Regions from separate parts of the Radiobacillus sp. PE A8.2 genome, predicted to be linked through region 1. Evidence: riboswitches for the same ligand, from Rfam matches in the RefSeq annotation. Region 1 holds a riboswitch; each other region holds the start of a gene.
The links. Region 1 has a riboswitch for cyclic di-GMP ahead of ACI6MV_RS03900 (helix-turn-helix domain-containing protein). Riboswitches for the same ligand answer to the same signal wherever they lie in the genome.
Positions count from the first base shown of each region.

Region 2: another riboswitch for cyclic di-GMP. It lies ahead of sda (sporulation histidine kinase inhibitor Sda); the one in region 1 lies ahead of ACI6MV_RS03900 (helix-turn-helix domain-containing protein).
Region 3: another riboswitch for cyclic di-GMP. It lies ahead of ACI6MV_RS01250 (EAL domain-containing protein); the one in region 1 lies ahead of ACI6MV_RS03900 (helix-turn-helix domain-containing protein).
Region 4: another riboswitch for cyclic di-GMP. It lies ahead of ACI6MV_RS07315 (prepilin-type N-terminal cleavage/methylation domain-containing protein); the one in region 1 lies ahead of ACI6MV_RS03900 (helix-turn-helix domain-containing protein).

Region 1 covers NZ_JBJGXI010000004.1:146,436-150,825, reverse strand. Annotated here, with positions in the region: gene ACI6MV_RS03915 (3-hydroxyacyl-CoA dehydrogenase/enoyl-CoA hydratase family protein) at 1-269, opposite strand, end outside; gene ACI6MV_RS03910 (hypothetical protein) at 498-764, shown strand; gene ACI6MV_RS03905 (spore coat protein) at 780-1,106, shown strand; cyclic di-GMP riboswitch class I at 1,276-1,365, shown strand; gene ACI6MV_RS03900 (helix-turn-helix domain-containing protein) at 1,438-1,716, shown strand; gene ACI6MV_RS03895 (metal ABC transporter ATP-binding protein) at 2,413-3,168, shown strand; gene ACI6MV_RS03890 (metal ABC transporter permease) at 3,183-4,034, shown strand; gene ACI6MV_RS03885 (Fur family transcriptional regulator) at 4,035-4,390, shown strand, end outside.
Region 2 covers NZ_JBJGXI010000015.1:14,714-19,103, reverse strand. Annotated here, with positions in the region: gene ACI6MV_RS09930 (AroM family protein) at 200-874, shown strand; gene sda (sporulation histidine kinase inhibitor Sda) at 1,174-1,311, opposite strand; cyclic di-GMP riboswitch class II at 1,329-1,412, opposite strand; purine riboswitch at 1,645-1,744, shown strand; gene ACI6MV_RS09920 (MFS transporter) at 1,917-3,110, shown strand; gene ACI6MV_RS09915 (Crp/Fnr family transcriptional regulator) at 3,429-4,136, opposite strand; gene ACI6MV_RS09910 (aminotransferase class V-fold PLP-dependent enzyme) at 4,169-4,390, shown strand, end outside.
Region 3 covers NZ_JBJGXI010000001.1:314,513-318,902, forward strand. Annotated here, with positions in the region: gene ACI6MV_RS01235 (Tm-1-like ATP-binding domain-containing protein) at 1-12, shown strand, start outside; gene ACI6MV_RS01240 (phosphoenolpyruvate hydrolase family protein) at 37-861, shown strand; gene ACI6MV_RS01245 (magnesium chelatase domain-containing protein) at 1,148-1,348, shown strand; cyclic di-GMP riboswitch class I at 1,451-1,536, shown strand; gene ACI6MV_RS01250 (EAL domain-containing protein) at 1,867-4,390, shown strand, end outside.
Region 4 covers NZ_JBJGXI010000009.1:114,909-119,298, reverse strand. Annotated here, with positions in the region: gene ACI6MV_RS07325 (type IV pilus twitching motility protein PilT) at 2-1,030, shown strand; gene ACI6MV_RS07320 (type II secretion system F family protein) at 1,043-2,245, shown strand; cyclic di-GMP riboswitch class II at 2,322-2,406, shown strand; gene ACI6MV_RS07315 (prepilin-type N-terminal cleavage/methylation domain-containing protein) at 2,450-2,845, shown strand; gene ACI6MV_RS07310 (prepilin peptidase) at 2,926-3,681, shown strand; gene pilM (type IV pilus biogenesis protein PilM) at 3,696-4,390, shown strand, end outside.

The sequences.
Region 1 (4,390 bases):
TTGCCAACTTCAATTAAATCTAGACTCTGCTTACTTGTGATTGGTGACGGTTTTTGCTTTACTAACGCCTGCTTACTTGCAGACGCTAGGCGATTTCTCACTTTCTTATCAGACAAAGTCAAACCTTGCTCGGTTTCTTTGTCAGTCAATTGCTTGGGAATCAGGTCAATCATCAGTGTCTTAATACCTACATTTGCCAAGTGTGCGGCAATCCCTGATCCCATTACTCCAGATCCAATTACAGCTGCACGTTTAATTTTTCGAGTCACTATTTATCCTCCCATCTTTAACTTGAATGAATACTCATTCATTTTACTTATAAAAAAAATAGCCACAAAAAATCACTTCTAAACTACCTTTAACTATAAATTATTTCCTGACATTTCGCAATCATTTTTTAATGTAAATATTTTAACACAAAAACCCTAAATAGCTTAAGCATAAGTTCCTACCACTAGGGAATTTTAAGAACGAAAATGAAAAAGGAGGTTTCTCGAATGCAACAACAAAACCAACCAATGGGTATGCAAAATCAAGCAAATATGATGCCACAGCCCCCTAATATTGTGACAACGAAAGATTTGCTATATTTGACTGATATGCTGAGCTGGAATTTGAATGCATCAAAGAAAGCACATTTCTTTGCGCAGCAATGTACGATACCTGAAATCAAAACTGAACTAGAAAAAGCATGCCATATGCACCAGGCCCATTATAATAAAATATTGCAGCATTTAAATCAAAATCCACAACCATTAAACTAAGAAAGGAGCATGAAGATGAATCAACAACAAAGTAATAAAGTACAAAATCCAGAAACACAGGTGCCAAAAACACCTCAAATGAATGATCGAGATTTTGTTAATGACATTTTAACTACAGAAAAATATATGACTGATGCTTATAGTACAGCATTAAATGAGGCAAGTAATCAAGTGATTTATCAAGATATACTTTCGATCTTTCAAGAAACACAAAACTGTCAACGCAATTTGTATAACTTAATGTTTAAAAATGGTTGGTATTCATTAGAGAGCGCGGAACAACAAAAAATACAACAATCGTTTCAGCAATTCACAGGTTACACAAGTCAATTGCCTCATTAAGTGAAAGAAAGTCCATGTTCGCATGGACTTTCTTTCGTTTCTATCACTAAAATTTATTTCCAGAAAAGGAATTCTTATAGATTACTTCCAATATTTTAAGTTTTCGTATATAATAAAATTATTAACATAATTTTTGAAGTTTCCGGTGTATCCATTTTTAATATAGGACACTCAACAAAGGCAAAGCTATTGAAAAATAGTGACGCAAAACTAGAGGGACTAAGGTGTTTGTACAACACTATGTCAGCCAGTTGCTGAGGTTAGTTACATTAGCTACCTCTCTTTGTGGTAGCTTTTTTATGTTTTTATAAAAAAAATAGGAGTGAACTTCATGATAACTAAAGCCAAACAAGCAGATTCTAGATTTCTATTAAAAAGAATTGGAAAACGACTAAAATTTTATCGACTATCAAAAGGGTTTACACAAGAAGAACTTGCTGAAAGAGCAGGGTTTACTCGTTCCTATTATACAGAGATTGAAACAGGAAAACGAAATGTATCGATCGTAAACCTATGTAGACTCTCTTCTGCACTTAATGTACCATTAGGCGAACTGATGGATATACCTATTGATCAAGAAGTAGCCTTAACTAGAGTAGTAAATAGTTAACCCATTCCCCCTATATTTACCATATATATCGTGTCCTTTCTCGCTTTAATGAGAAAGGGCTTTTTTTTGTACAGTTTGTTGCTTTGCAACTTCATGATTGAAGTAAACTCCGTCGTAATTTGGAGAGTGCTTGCACCGCTCCGGAAATCCACTTCGCTTTCCGCGGGGGGCTAGTGAGCCTCCTCGAACTGCGTTCTGCGGGGTCTCACTTACGCCACTAGTCCCGCAGGAGTCGAAGTGGATTTCCTACGCTGCTAACGGGATTGCTCTTTATGTGGGGTGATTGGAGCTCCAGGCAGTCGACTCCAGCGGGAAAAGCGCGAGCTGAAGATCCACTCAGAAGCGCATTTTGCTTCTGAGTTAGCTGAAGCCGTGCCCGCGGAAAGCGACTGCCTGGAGCGGAAATCACGTGCACTACGTTACGACGCATATTAGCTGTTTTACGCAATAACATATTTTTGTTCATAAGGTCTCTCCTGTCAACCAATGGCCCAACAGAAATTTCAGTGCAAAATAAGAGCTTTCCTGACTACATAGCCCAAACGGCCTTACCTCACACCACCTTTACTTTCTAAAAACACACACAAACCGTAACTATTCCTATTTACAATAGTCTATGCTTAAGGTAAAATGATGATTGTCTACTAGGAGAATTTTGGATGGAATCGGTGTATTAAATAAAAGGAGATTGCTGTTATGTCACAATCAATCGTATCAATGAACAGTGTTTCTTATTCATATGAAAATAAAATAGCGTTAAAAAACGTAAATATAGAAATCAAACAAGGTGATTTTATCGGTCTACTTGGCCCCAATGGTGGCGGAAAAACGACACTAATTAAATTGCTACTAGGTATACTTAAGCCACAGCACGGATCCATCGAACTTTTCAATACGCCTATTACACAGTTTAAGGACTGGAACAGGATTGGTTTTGTGTCACAAAAGGCCAATGCCTTTAATAGCGGCTTTCCCGCAACTGTTAATGAGGTAGTTTCGATGGGACTAACCGCAAAAATGGGCTATTTTAGATTTTTCACAAAGCTGCACAAACAAAAAGTCAGAGCCGCCGTTGAACAAGTAGGTATGCTTGACTATTTGCACCAAAATATCGGTGATCTATCGGGTGGACAACAACAACGCGTTTTTATCGCCCGCGCATTAGTTAGTGATCCAGATTTACTCATATTAGATGAACCTACCGTTGGTGTCGACGCGGAGCACGTAAAAAAGTTTTACGATCTGCTGCATCAGCTTAATTATAATCGACAAATTACATTATTGCTCGTTACACACGATATCGGTACGATGACGGAGCATGCTAGTGATATTGTCTGTTTAAACAAAAGTTTACATTTTCACGGGCATCCATCTGAATTTGTTAAGTTAACAGAAACGGACTTATCGCACTTTTATGGACACCCATTACAAGTTGTGACACATAACCATTAATCGGAGGATATACTATGCTTGCCAGCTTATTTGAGTACGAATTTTTACGCAACACCTTTTACACCGGTTTATTAATTGGTTTCATTGCACCATTTCTTGGCACATTCATTGTGGTTAGAAGATTATCACTAATCGCGGATGCACTATCACATGTTACGCTTGCAGGTATTGCTTTCGGACTATTAATTGAAAAAAAGTTTGCGGTCGGATTTATTACCCCTTTCTATACAGGCATGGGGTTCTCTGTAATCGCCTCAGTATTTGTAGAGCAGCTTCGTCGGGTTTACAACGCTTACCAGGAATTAGCAATCCCGATTATTTTGTCTGGCGGTGTTGGTTTAAGCGTTATTTTCATATCGGTTGCGGATGGATTTAATACAGATTTATTCAATTTCTTGTTCGGATCAGTATCCGCAGTTAGCAGTCAAGATCTGTGGACGATCATTGTGATATCGATCATTGTTGTTCTCGTGTTATTATTATTTTATAAGGAGTTATTTTTACTCTCGTTTGACGAGGAACATGCTGTTGTATCCGGTATCCATGCCAAGCGAATTCATTTTCTTTTTATTGTTCTTACTGCACTAGTAATTGCGGCTTCGATTCGGATTGTCGGTGTTTTATTAGTATCTGCACTCATGACACTGCCAGTTGCTGCGAGTATGAAACTGGCAAAAGGATTTAAACAAACGATTGGTTTTTCTATATTATTCGGAGAAATTTCTGTCATTACTGGATTAATTTCTGGGTATTATTTAGAAATCCCCCCAGGCGGTACCATTGTTATGACGTCTATTTTTATTTTATTAATCGTTATTGGGGTAAAACGGTTAAGCTATTACTTTTCTAAAAAGAAGGTGACCTAAATGAAAGTAGAGGAAGCGTTAAATCTTTTAAAAAGAGAAGGTTACAAGTACACAGATAAACGGCGAGATATGCTTTACTTTTTTTCATCGGAAGATCGTTATCGCACGGCAAAAGACTTAATTGAATTTATGGAGCCTAATTACGAGGGCATTAGTTTTGATACGATATACAGAAATCTGCACATGTTTAATGAGATTGGCATTTTAGAAGCAACTGATTTAAACGGTGAAAAACACTTTCGCATGAAATGCCACCATCATCACCACCATCATTTTATTTGTAGTGAATGTGGTGTAACAAAAGAGATTAGAAGCTGTCCAATGGATAATATTCAAGAGGAATTGTTAAATTTTGC
Region 2 (4,390 bases), on a different contig from region 1:
GCGCAGGCGCCTTGCTCACCTCCGACAAGCTTAATTCAAACCTCGGAGTGGTGGTCTTCGCCACATAGAGGTTTGAATTAAGACCTCGAGGAGGTAGGCGCCGGAGCTGGACATCTTCAAATTTATTACTTTATTATCTTTCAAGCAAAGAGAAGTAGGGATTGTCCCTACTTCTCTTTCTTCAAAGGGAGGTATATTAATGAACAAAAAGATCGGTGTGATTACAATTGGTCAAGCTCCAAGAACAGACTTGTTACCCGAAGTAGAAAGGTTCTTTTCCTCCGATGTAGAATTTATCCAACGAGGTGTACTTGATGGTTTCGGTAAAAAGGAACTAGAACAAATAAAGCCCGAACCAAATCAGACAACACTTGTTTCAAGGCTCAAGGATGGTACTTCTGCCACGATGGCAAAAGAAAAAACACTTCCGATTATCCAACAAATTATCGACGATTTTAATCGAGATCAAGTCCATTTAATTATTATAGCTTGCACAGGCGAATTTAAACTTTTTCAATCTAATGTTCCAATCATCTACCCCGATTATTTATTGAACCATGTTGCACAAGGTATTTTTAGAAACAAAGGAAAAATTGGCGTCATCGTACCACTTCCAGAGCAATATGAATCAATAGAAAAAAAGTGGCAAGCTGCAGGTTTTTCACCTACATCTTGCGCAAGCTCGCCTTACATCTATGATGAAAGCTCACTTATCAAAGTAACAAATGAACTTGAAAAATCAGATATAAGTACGATTGTACTAGATTGTATCGGCTATACCCAAGATATGAAAGATATTGTTAAAAAGCATACGAGGAAAAATGTTATCTTATCTAGAAATATTGTATTTAAAAATGTGGCAGAATTACTTTAATTAGGATTTTTGTATGGATGCACTTCCTACAAAGATACTATCCTATGGGTACATGCTACAGATCTTAGATAAAATTCGATTTCTAACACGTATAGACATTTGCTAGCAATGGTGAGGTGGCCTCCCAACTTGAATCATCTTAGATAAAATAATATAAGAACGAAAAAGATACTTTTGCATAGCCTGAGAATCCAGAGAAGAACACCCGAAGTGTTACACTCTACGCCAACTTCGGAAAGTGACACCTCTTACCACTAAAACAAGGCAATCTATCGAAAGGATTGCCTTGCTCCTGTTCCCTATACTTCCAAATTCCGCCTGCCTAGCTCATCTTTTAACAACTGTATAAAGTCTTCACTCAACTTTAATGACAGCGCTTTTGTATAGGCGACAATTAATTCTTCATCATTTAAATGTAAAATACCAATACCAGTCATTACATGAACAACATCCTACAAAATTCAGTCGGTTGCACTAGACGCTCCCGGTTATTTAAGTGCCCACGTAAAAATAATCGTTCATCGCTTCTGTATACAAATCTTAGCTTTATTGACTTTTGAATGCAATAGGGTTATTTATAGATGTTATACTACTACATGTATAAAATATTCCACATACGTCGTTCAGAATGAACAAAGTATAATCACCTTTTTGCACAAGACCCGTTTTTGGAAGTAACCATGGAAGATAAGCCAAAGGTGATGGTGATTTGATTTTCCAAAATTTCCACTTGTAAAGTAAAAGAATTCATAGTACAATCTTCAAAGTGTCCACAAATTAAATATTGAAACTGTATAACCTCAAGAATATGGCTTGAGGGTCTCTACCAGGAACCTTAAAATCCTGATTACAGAAAATGAATCGTTAATAATTCGTTTTTTGTAATCTGGATTTTTTTGTACTTTCCTTTCGAGAAGGTTGGATTCAAGCATGAGAATGCGGGCTAGTAAGTCTTCGTGTTCTTTAGCACGATCGACAAGCACAACATCACCCTGGAAGACCGTCGCACCCTAACAAACGTAGAAAGGAAGATTAACAAACTATGAATATAAAAGTATTTATTTTAGCTTTTGCAACACTATCAGTTGGATTAGTTGAATTAATCGTAGGCGGGATTTTGCCGACTCTTGCTGAGGATTTAAATATAGCTTTAAGTACGGCAGGACAGTTCATCACAGTATTTGCTCTTATTTATGCCTTAGCGGGGCCAATTTTGCTTGTTATTACGAAAAAAATCGAACGCAAGAAACTGTATCTGATTGCCCTGTTGGTTTTCTCACTTGGCAATGTTATGACTTATTTTAGTCCTGATTTTACATGGATGATGGTTGCCCGGGTAATTACCGCTGCTAGTACAGCGCTGATTGTCGTATTGTCGCTCATTATTGCCCCAAAAATTGTTGCGCCTACCCATCGCGCAAAGGCGGTTGGGCTCGTTTATATGGGGATTAGTTCCTCGCTCGTACTCGGTGTGCCTCTCGGAATTCTAATTTCGAACACATTTGGCTGGCGCGTTATCTTCCTTGGAATTGCCGTGTTATCGCTTGTCGCAATGGTGCTGATTGCCTTGTTTTTAGAGGATGTACCAGGAGAAGCCGCTGTACCGCTCAAGCAACAGCTGAAAGCAGTTTGCAGTCCCAAAATTGGCTGTGCCCATCTTGCCACGTTATTTTTCCTAGCGGGTCATTATACACTATATGCGTATTTTACACCGTTCCTGGAAACAGAGCTGCATTTGAATTCCTATTGGATTAGTGTGTGCTACTTCATTTTCGGAATTGCAGCAGTTGGCGGTGGAGCTTTAGGTGGAACACTTTCTGATTGGATTGGTACGAAGAAAAGCATTTTGATGGTGATCATCGCCTTTGTAGTTGTGCTTGGAATCTTGCCGTTCACCACTTTTTCACTTGCACTGTTTATTCCAGTGATGATCATCTGGGCAGCGCTAAGTTGGGCACTAGCTCCACCACAGCAAAGCTATTTGATTCAAGCCGCCCCAGCCACCTCGGATATCCAGCAGAGCTTTAACAATTCCGCACTGCAAGTTGGGATTGCCGTAGGTTCTGCGATGGGCGGAATTGCGTTGGAACAAACCGGCACCGTGGCTCAAATGCCATGGGTTGGGAGCATCGTTACCGTAATTGCTTTACTGTGTGCCGTATATTCTTTATCTAAAACGAAAAATAGAAGACAGAAGAACATCTCTACCTCATCGTTACAGGAATCAGGGGTTTAGGTAGGAGATTCCAAATCCAAACATCCTAGATTGGCGTATCGCTGGTCTAGGATCCTTTTTAATTTAACTGGTTAGCATTCATTATACACGATACTCTTTTGCACTGTTAATAAAAAATTCTAGTAAACTTTTGGTTAAAAAATAGGTGAGTCTAAGCCAAGCACTGTTAAAATTATAAAGCACTTCCTCTAGAAGTCCCAACCGGCACATTATAAAAAAAGGGAAGTTACATCCACAATTCCACCCCCAACAAATATTATTCCAAAATGTTAATTGTTTTACATCAAATTGAATATAAGCACATTATAATTAAAGGAGTTAATCAAGCATTAGTTCCTCGTTTGCTAGATTGGCGAGGTTATCCAGATTATTAATGATGTAGTATCGCCCATCCTTTCTTATATATTTATTTTCTTCAAGCCATTTTATATTTTTAGCGATTGTTACGCGGGTAATGCCTAACAAGTTGGCCATTTCCTGGTGTGTGAAATTAATCGTTAGTCTAATTTCTTGAGATGCAAGTGTTTCGCCATATCTAATAGATAGATGAACAAAGGTTGCACACATTCTAGGAAGGGATTTTGTATAACTTAGTTGGAGTGTTTGCATGCACAATAGTCTATATTTTTTGGTAATCAAATCTAATACTTGACTTGTATATCTAGGTTCATTGCTGATTTTTTCCAAAAACACATCTTTACTAATTCTAATAAGTTCAACTTCTGAAGCCGTGATAGCACTGCTTGAATAACGGGAATCATCATTTAAAATACATTCGCCTATTAGTCCGTTCGTGCCGATGACAGCAAGTGCTTTTTCTTCTCCATTGGGAGAAATAAGAAATAAACGCACTCTACCTTTTATAACAAGATATAGGTCGTTGCCATCTTCATTTTGTCTAAAAACGATTTCATGCTTTTTAAAAGAATTTTTTTGACCAAGGTCTTTCAATATTGTCCAATCATAATCCATTTCATCAAACCAAGGATTTAGTACGTTAAATCTTTTTTCAATCTCATTTGACATTATCAACACCCCTAAAGAAAGGAAGATTTTTTATGAACAATACGTTATTGCCAATTGCACGAGAAATGTATCCAATATTATCAGAAAAAATTATGCTGTCAAGCTGCTCACAGAGTGCGCTCTCTACTAAAGTTTTACAAGCAATAGATTCATATAAAGATAGTTTAACAACTAACGGCATGGACTGGGCATTATGGATGGAAAAAGTAAATCAAGCAAAGGCTAAATTTGCCCAATTGATTAACTGTACTCCT
Region 3 (4,390 bases), on a different contig from region 1:
TACATTAAATAGATCATAGCGAAGGAGCAGAGTGATATGTTAAAAAGACAGGAAATTCTAGAACGTTTTGCCAGTGAAATAAATGCTGGAAATATTTTATTAGGTGTTGGGGCTGGTACTGGAATCACGGCTAAAAGTAGTGAAGCTGGTGGGGCGGACATGCTAATCATTTACAATTCTGGTCGATACAGAATGGCTGGCCGTGGTTCGTTAGCAGGATTACTATCCTATGGAGATGCCAACCAAATCGTAGTAGAAATGGGTAGTGAGGTGTTACCAGTAGTTAAAGATACACCTGTATTGGCAGGAGTAAATGGAACAGATCCTTTCCGCGTCATGGATGTTTTTTTAAAGCAATTAAAAGACCAAGGCTTTAGTGGCGTACAAAATTTTCCTACAGTTGGTCTAATTGATGGAACTTTCCGCGCCAATTTAGAAGAAACAGGAATGGGATACGATCTAGAGGTTGACATGATTCGTAAAGCACACCAATTGGATTTATTAACAACTCCTTATGTGTTTGATGAAGAACAAGCGACAAAGATGGCCGAAGCAGGTGCGGATATTCTAGTAGCACACATGGGATTAACAACAAAAGGGACGATTGGTGCGCAAACGGCGTTATCCTTGGATGACTGCGTGGAACGTATTCAAGGAATTGTAGATGCTGGAAAGGCAGTCAATCCTGATATTTTAGTCATCTGCCATGGGGGGCCAATTGCGGAACCAGATGATGCAGCATATGTAATTGAACGCGTAAATGGCATTGTTGGATTCTTTGGAGCATCGAGCATTGAAAGATTTGCAGCGGAACGTGGAATTAGAGAGCAATCAGCAGCATTTAAGGAAATAGGGAAATAACCTTACTTTTAATAAAGATAGATCTAGTCCTTTCGGGGGCTAGATCTATTTTCGTAAAGAGGTGCCTTCATTTCCCGATGATGACAAAAAGACCTTCTATGTAGAAATTAATATAACCCCACACTAATGCTTATCATTTTGCACTTATAACTGAAGAAGTTGGAAATGAGTACTGGTGGATGATCGAACAGGGCAAACAGGAACAGGCTAAAGCTCAAAATATATACTTGGAATATGTGGGTGGTGTCGAGTATAGGGTTAAAGAAATTGAAGGGGCCAAGTTTAAGTGGAAGTGCAGCTGTTCACTGGGGGGCTAGGGTTTAGTATCGTTGGTCTCCCAGCTGCTTCTGTGAAGAAATTGGAAGACGAGGTTATGGCTGATTTCTATGCAAAAGACTGTTGTACTATTCCAGATAAAAGGATTCAGATTGACTTGTCACCGGTTGTAAAGAGAAAAGGGAATTCAAGATTTCTAGATATTCGCTAAGTTTACAAATTGTGGATTCGACAATAACCACCGTTTTCTTGCATTTTTTTACAAGTTGTGGTTTCATGAAGTATATAAATATGAATAAAAGCGACAATTTTATATAGGCAAAGGCAAAGCTGTGGAAATGCAGTGACGCAATGCTATAGGGACTTAGACTGTTTCAGTTATGTCAGCCAGCTACCGTTTTTGAAAGAGCACATTCTTTAAACGGAGTGTGTTTTTATTTTACAAGTGTCTAGCTGCGAGTGCCAGTAACTATGCGACTTCACGAATCACCTACGATAAGTCATCATTGATTCAGGTTTTATCGAAAGTCGACTAAGAGCGGACTTGTCGTCCAACGTCGACATCCCCCCAATGGATAGGTATGATTCCGTTATCCTAGTCGACTCGATCTCCAGTCGCTATGTTTCTAAGTGGGTGCTCTGCGCTATTCTTGTATCCTCATCTATTTCTACATCGATTCTACAATTGTAACGTACATACATTTAAATTCTAGCGAGGTGAGCTTGTTAATGAAAGGGAATTCAATCGGACAAAATGATGTTGTATTCAAGGAATCGACGTTTAATGATTCTCCAGACGGTGTTGTGCTTATCAATGATCAAGAAAAGATCGTTTATGCCAATGTAGTAGCTGGGCAATTACTAGGTTACGAGCGACCAATCGAATTAATTAATCAGGTGATTCGTGCTATTTTTCCGAATTACATAAGAAGTGAAGAGTTGAATCTTGGTTTGACGCAAAACAAGACAAAGATCCAACTGCAATCAAAAATGATGTACTGTACTGTAAATGAAGAGCAGCATACACTAATCATCTTTAAAAAATCAGAAGCATTAGAAATATTCAGAGCTTTTTTTAAGGGAATTTCCAATAAAACAGGAGAATCCTTTTTAAGGGCTGTTGTGAAATTTATAACCGAGGTATTTGAAGTTGATGCTGCCATCGTTGGAAGAATGAATGGAGAAGGTTTACAAACGTTGGCTAGCTATAATCGTCATGAATTAGAACATGACATATGGGAGTATTTCCCGGCAGAAGTTTTACAGGATTTAGAGAAGACAAAAACTTCCGTATACATAAATGATATAGAAGAAATAGGTGCTGCTATTCCTGATACGGATGTAAAAAGCTGTTTAGCAGTACCTATCTTAAATGATCAACAGCAGTTGCTAGGGGCCATAGCTATTTTGGAGTGTCAACCTATGATGAATACAGAGCTCGCAAAGGAGATTATGCACTTTCTTTCCTATCGTATTACAGCTGAAATTGACCGAATTAGAAATGAGCAGAAGATCACAGAGAGCAGGCGAAGATATCAGGAAATTATTGAATCTACACAAGAATCTATATACTTATATAGTGATAACCAAATTGTATTTGCAAATGAAAAAGGAATCAAATTATTAGGTGGTTCTGGCTTAATTGATCTAGTAGGATTAGATATCTTGCAATTTACGCATCCGGATTTTCAAGACTTTTTCAAAGCTTTATTAAAGCAAAGCAGTGAAAGAAAACGAGAATCTACCATTATAGAGGGTAAACTTATCGGATTGGATCACCATGTGCATGATGTAGAGGTGATGGTGACACCATATGAATCCTTATCCAGCCAGAATACCTTACAAATATCGGTGAAGGATGTAACAGAACAGAAGCAGGCGCAGAATTTTGATTCGCAATTGCGTATTCGAAAGCAAAAGTCTGAGCTGTTGCAACTGATTAAAAATAAGGACATCAATAACGGAAAGTTGGATAAAGCTTATAAGATTATTGCTGAATCCGCATCGAATTCACTTGGTGTAGAACGTGTAAATATTTGGTTATACCATCCAGAGCGTTATGTGCTTGAGTGTAAGGATCGGTTTGAATGGAGTAAAAATGTGCACAAAACGATAGATTCCATAGATTTAGAGGATAATCCTCATTATATGGTATCGATTGAAAAGGATTCACTTATTACGGTACATGATGTTTATAAGGATATTAGTAATTATAGTATGTACAAGCCGTTTCTCGATCCATCTGTCAGTTCCTATATCGATGCACCGATTCGAATTGACGGTAAAGTGATTGGAGTAGTAAGTTTTGAACACATAGGGATGCCTAGACAGTGGACGTATGATGAACAAAGCTTTTCGTCATCAATTGCGGACATTGTTGCTTTAGCAATTGAGAAAGCAGAACGAAAGCGGGTGGAGGCACAGGTCGAGCACTTAGCTTATTATGACCAATTAACGAAGCTGCCGAACCGGATCTATTTATATGAGAAACTTCATGAAGTGTTAAAAGATGCTAAAAAGCACAACCGAGAATTTGTTGTTATGTTCTTTGATTTAGATCAGTTTAAACAAATCAACGATAGTCTAGGGCATACAGTTGGTGATCAGTTATTGCTAGAGGTTGCGAAACGTATCAAAACATCTATACGTGAAATTGATTTGTTTGCACGAATGGGTGGGGATGAGTTTGTACTAATTCTTCCGCGAATTCGACAAAAAGAAGATGTAGCAGTCGTAGCGGAACGGATAATCGATGCTTTTAAAGAGCCGATTAATCTTGAAGATCGGGAGCTATATATTACGACGAGTATTGGTATTAGCGTTTATCCAGATGATGGTGAGGATGAAGAATCGCTCATTAAGCATGCGGATAGTGCGATGTATGAAGCAAAGGGAAAAGGTAGAAATGCGTATAAATTTTATTCTTCATCAATGAGTGAACAGGCAGAGCAACGGCTGTTACTGGAAATGAATTTAAATAAGGCTTTAGAACGGAAGGAATTTATATTATTCTATCAACCTATTATGGATTTGAATTCAAACAAAATGCGAGGTGGAGAAGCATTAATAAGATGGAATCATCCGGAGTTAGGGCTTCTGTCACCAATAAAGTTTATTGCGTTAGCCGAAGAAACAGGACTGATCATCCCAATCGGATATTGGGTTATTCAATCGGTCTGTGAGCAGATTAAACTGTGGGAGCAGCAGTATGACATGCATGATTTCCGAGTAGCTATTAACATATCTGTGGTAC
Region 4 (4,390 bases), on a different contig from region 1:
CATGAAGCATATTGAAGATTTACTCATCAAGGCATTTGAAATGCAAGCATCTGATTTGCACATAACAATTGGTACACCGCCCGTGTTACGTATACACGGGGAGTTACAAGCTTTTGGAGAAGAAGCCTTACGTCCAAAAGATACGGAGGAAATGGCCAGAGCGATTCTAAAAGATTGGCAGTGGGAAAAGTTAGTCGAAGAAAAAGAAATTGATTTAGCGTATGGGATTAAAGGTGTATCCCGGTTTCGTGTAAATATATACCATCAACGCAATAATATTTCGTTGGCGATACGAACTATTCCTGCAAAAATACCAACATTAGAGGAATTACAAACCCCTGAAGTGTTAAAGAAGATTGCAGGAGTAAACCAAGGCTTAGTACTCGTTACTGGCCCAACTGGAAGTGGGAAGAGTACCACGTTAGCAGCGATAATTGATTATATGAACAAGCAAATGGCTCGTCATATTATTACGTTAGAGGACCCGATTGAATATTTACATAGTCATAACAAGTGTATTATTAATCAACGTGAAGTAGGGTTTGATACGAATAGTTTTGCTAATGGGCTGCGCGCTTCATTAAGACAAGACCCTGACGTCATTCTTGTAGGGGAGATGCGTGACCTAGAAACTATTTCAACAGCAATTACTGCTGCTGAAACTGGTCACCTAGTTTTAGGAACGTTACATACAACCGATGCTGCATCAACAATGGAGCGGATTATTGATGTATTTCCAGCTGATCAAAAAGGACAAATTCGTGTACAACTTGCCAATGTATTAGAGGCAATTGTCTCCCAGCGATTATACCAGACTGTTGATGGCAGGGGTAGAAGAGTTGCGATGGAAATCTTGCGTAACACTGCACCGATTAAAAATTTAATCCGTAATGACAAGATGCACCAAATCGCAAGCTTTATGCAAACATCTAAAGAACAAGGGATGCAAACGATGAAAATGAGTATCACAGAGCTTTTAAAACAACGCGTCATTGCTGAAGAAGTAATGATTTCCTATACGAATAATTAGAGGTGTTACCATATGTCCTATTATAGCTATCAAGGAAGAGATCGAGTAGGAAAACTGAAAAAGGGTAAAATAAGTGCTGACACAAGGCAAGAAGCAATGGGACAGTTAAAAGGTCAAGGGATCGCCGTTTTCAAAATAAAAGAGCTGAATAGTGTTCTGTACATGGATATTTCATTTGGAAGTAAGGTAAAAAACCGTGATTTTGTGCTATTTTTAAGGCAATTCTCGACATTAATCGAAGCGGGTATCCCATTAATCGAAACAACGACTATCTTGCAAGAACAAATTGACAATCCTGAATTAACGAAAATTCTAGAAGATGTTAAAGAGGATTTGGAAGCGGGGGTTTCTTTATCCCAAGCATTTAACAAGTACCCAAAAGTGTTTCCAAGCTTGTTCATTAATATGATTATTGCTGGTGAGGCAAGCGGTACCTTGGATGAGGTATTGAATAACCTAGCTAATTACTACGAGAATCAATTCCGTCTCAAGCAAAAAGTTGTTTCAGCACTAACGTATCCGCTAATCATCGCCTTTATTACCATACTTGTGACGATGTTTTTACTTGCATATATCGTACCAACTTTTGCGAATATGTTTGCATCGATGGGAGAAGAACTTCCCGCCTACACTGCATTCGTCTTAAAAATCAGTGGGTTTTTACAAGATTTCTGGTGGACGATTCCAATCTTGATTGGTTTAATCATCGTTGGCTACGGGTATTTGATGAAACAAGATCAGTTTGCATATCGCGTTGACGTGATTAAATTACGAATTCCGATATTCGGAAAATTAATGCAAAAAGCAGTGATGGCAAGGTTAACAAGAACGCTTAGTTCTTTAATAAATAGTTCGGTACCTATTATTGATTCCGTGCAAATCGCACAAAAAATTGTTGGTAATAGAGTCGTCGAAGCAGTTTTAAAAGAGAGTGCAGAAACACTCGAACAAGGGGAATCGATGGCAGGACCGATGGACAAGCATTGGGTGTTTCCTGTATTAGTGACGCAAATGATTGCGGTGGGTGAGCAATCGGGTTCCCTAGATGAAATGTTAAAAAAGGTAGCCGATTTCTATGACGATGAAGTTGAAGAAGTAGCCGATCGGTTAAAAAGCTATATTGAACCAGTCATGATTGTGCTACTAACTGGTGTCATCGGTTCGATCGTACTCGCTATCGTTATACCAATGTTTGCAATTTATGATGCTTTTTGACAAAAAAACAAAAAATATGCTATTAAGTTATAAAATTATTGTGGACAACAATTGTTTGTCTAGTATAATATAACTAGTAAGAGCGGGATGCTATGAACAGCTACCACTATATGGGCACTTTGGGTAGCTAGGAGCAAGTAGTGCAACCGACTGACTTCAAACAATTATGTTTTAGATAAATATGATTTGGGGAGGACAACAAACATGTTAAAAAAGTTATTAAAAATGATGAAAGATGCTAAAGGTTTTACTTTAGTTGAGTTATTGGCTGTAATTGTTATTTTGGGGATTATTGCTGCGATCGCTGTTCCGGCGATTGGGAGTATTATTTCAGATACGGAAGGTAAGGCACATGATTCAAACGTAGAAATGGTAGAAGAGGCTGCTCGTTTAGCTGTTGCAGCAGGTGAGAATCCAATAGATCATACTGACTATACAGGGTTTACTGCAGATGAATTGGTTGAATTAGGTTACCTAGAAGAAGTGCCTGAGGATCCTGAATCCGGTGAAATTTATACCACTGCTTATGTTGAAGTAGACACTGAAGCTACGGGTAGTAACAAGTATAATGTAAAATTAACTTATACTGCTCCTGAATAATTGAAAAGTTAACCTTGACACTAATAGTGTCAAGGTTTTTTAAATAATGACCACTATAACCATATTAGGGAGTATGTGAAATGCAATCATTCTACATCCTTTATTTCTTCATCACCGGTATCATCTTCGGTTCTTTTTACAACGTAGTTGGTATCCGTGTCCCCAACAAACAGCTTTTCGAATCACAGCGATCTTATTGTCCTCATTGTAATCATACGCTGAAATGGTATGAGCTTATTCCTGTCTTCTCTTTTATCTTTCAACGCGGAAAATGTAGAAGCTGTCATAAACCAATCTCCATACTTTACCCTGCCATTGAACTGTTTACAGGTATTCTATTCATGTACAGTTATATTCATTTTGGATTCAGCAAGGAACTTGTCGTTTCGTTGCTTTTCATGTCATTATTGGCTATCATAGTTGTAACAGATCTTCGTTATATGCTCATTCCTGACAAAATTCTGCTTTTCTTTTTACCTTTGCTTGTAATTGCCCGCATTTGGGTACCGTTAACACCATGGTGGAGCTCCATCGTTGGAGCGGTAATTGGTGTGGTACTATTAGCGCTTATTATTATCGTAAGCAGAGGCGGTATGGGTGGCGGCGATATGAAGTTATTTGGGCTATTAGGTATTGTGCTGGGGCATAAATATGTGTTGTTAGCATTCTTTTTATCGACGTTGTATGGAACGGTTTTAAGCATCCTTCTAATAGCATTCGGCTTAATAGAACGGAAAAAACCTGTACCATTTGGGCCATTTATTGTGTTAGGAACAATTACTACATATTTTTTTGGTGATACCTTGATTAATTGGTATCTAAATCTCTTTTACTAAAGTGGGTGATATCATTGTCGGAAGCACAACAGAAACGTGTCAATATTATTATTACTGATCATGTGATTCGATATATGTACATAAAAAAGCCATCAGTGGATGGTGTTAAGGATTACGGGGAAAAACCACTTCTTGCCGGTATTGTGGAAGACGGCAAAATTAAGGACCAAGCTGCCTTTGAAAAGGTATTAAAAAGTCTTGTTAAAGAAAAGAAATGGAACCGCCAGCCACTATATTTTTGTGTGCCAGAAACAGCAGTTTCGATTCGTGAGCATGTTGTGCCAAAAGGATTAACAAAACAGGAAATAAAAAGCTATGTTTATATGGAGCTTGAGGAAAATTTGAGCTTTCCATTTAAAGATCCGATCTTTGATTTTGAAGTTATTGGAGAGGCAGAGGACAAAACGAAAATTTTACTGTTCGCTTATCCACGTGAGCGGGTAAATCAATTTGTGCAAACATTTCAAAATGCAGGGTTGAAACCGGTAGTAGCGGATTTATCTTCTTTATCTTTATATCGATTGTATTATTCATTAAATAAAGCGAGCCAGGATGAAAATCTGTTGGCGGTTCAATGGGGCAAGGATGCAATTGTTCTTACTGCGTTTAAGCAGTTAAAACCAGTATTTACACGTTACATTAAAACATCGAGTGATCCGCTTCGATATGACATTTTAACGAAGGAATACGTATTAACTGAAAATGATGC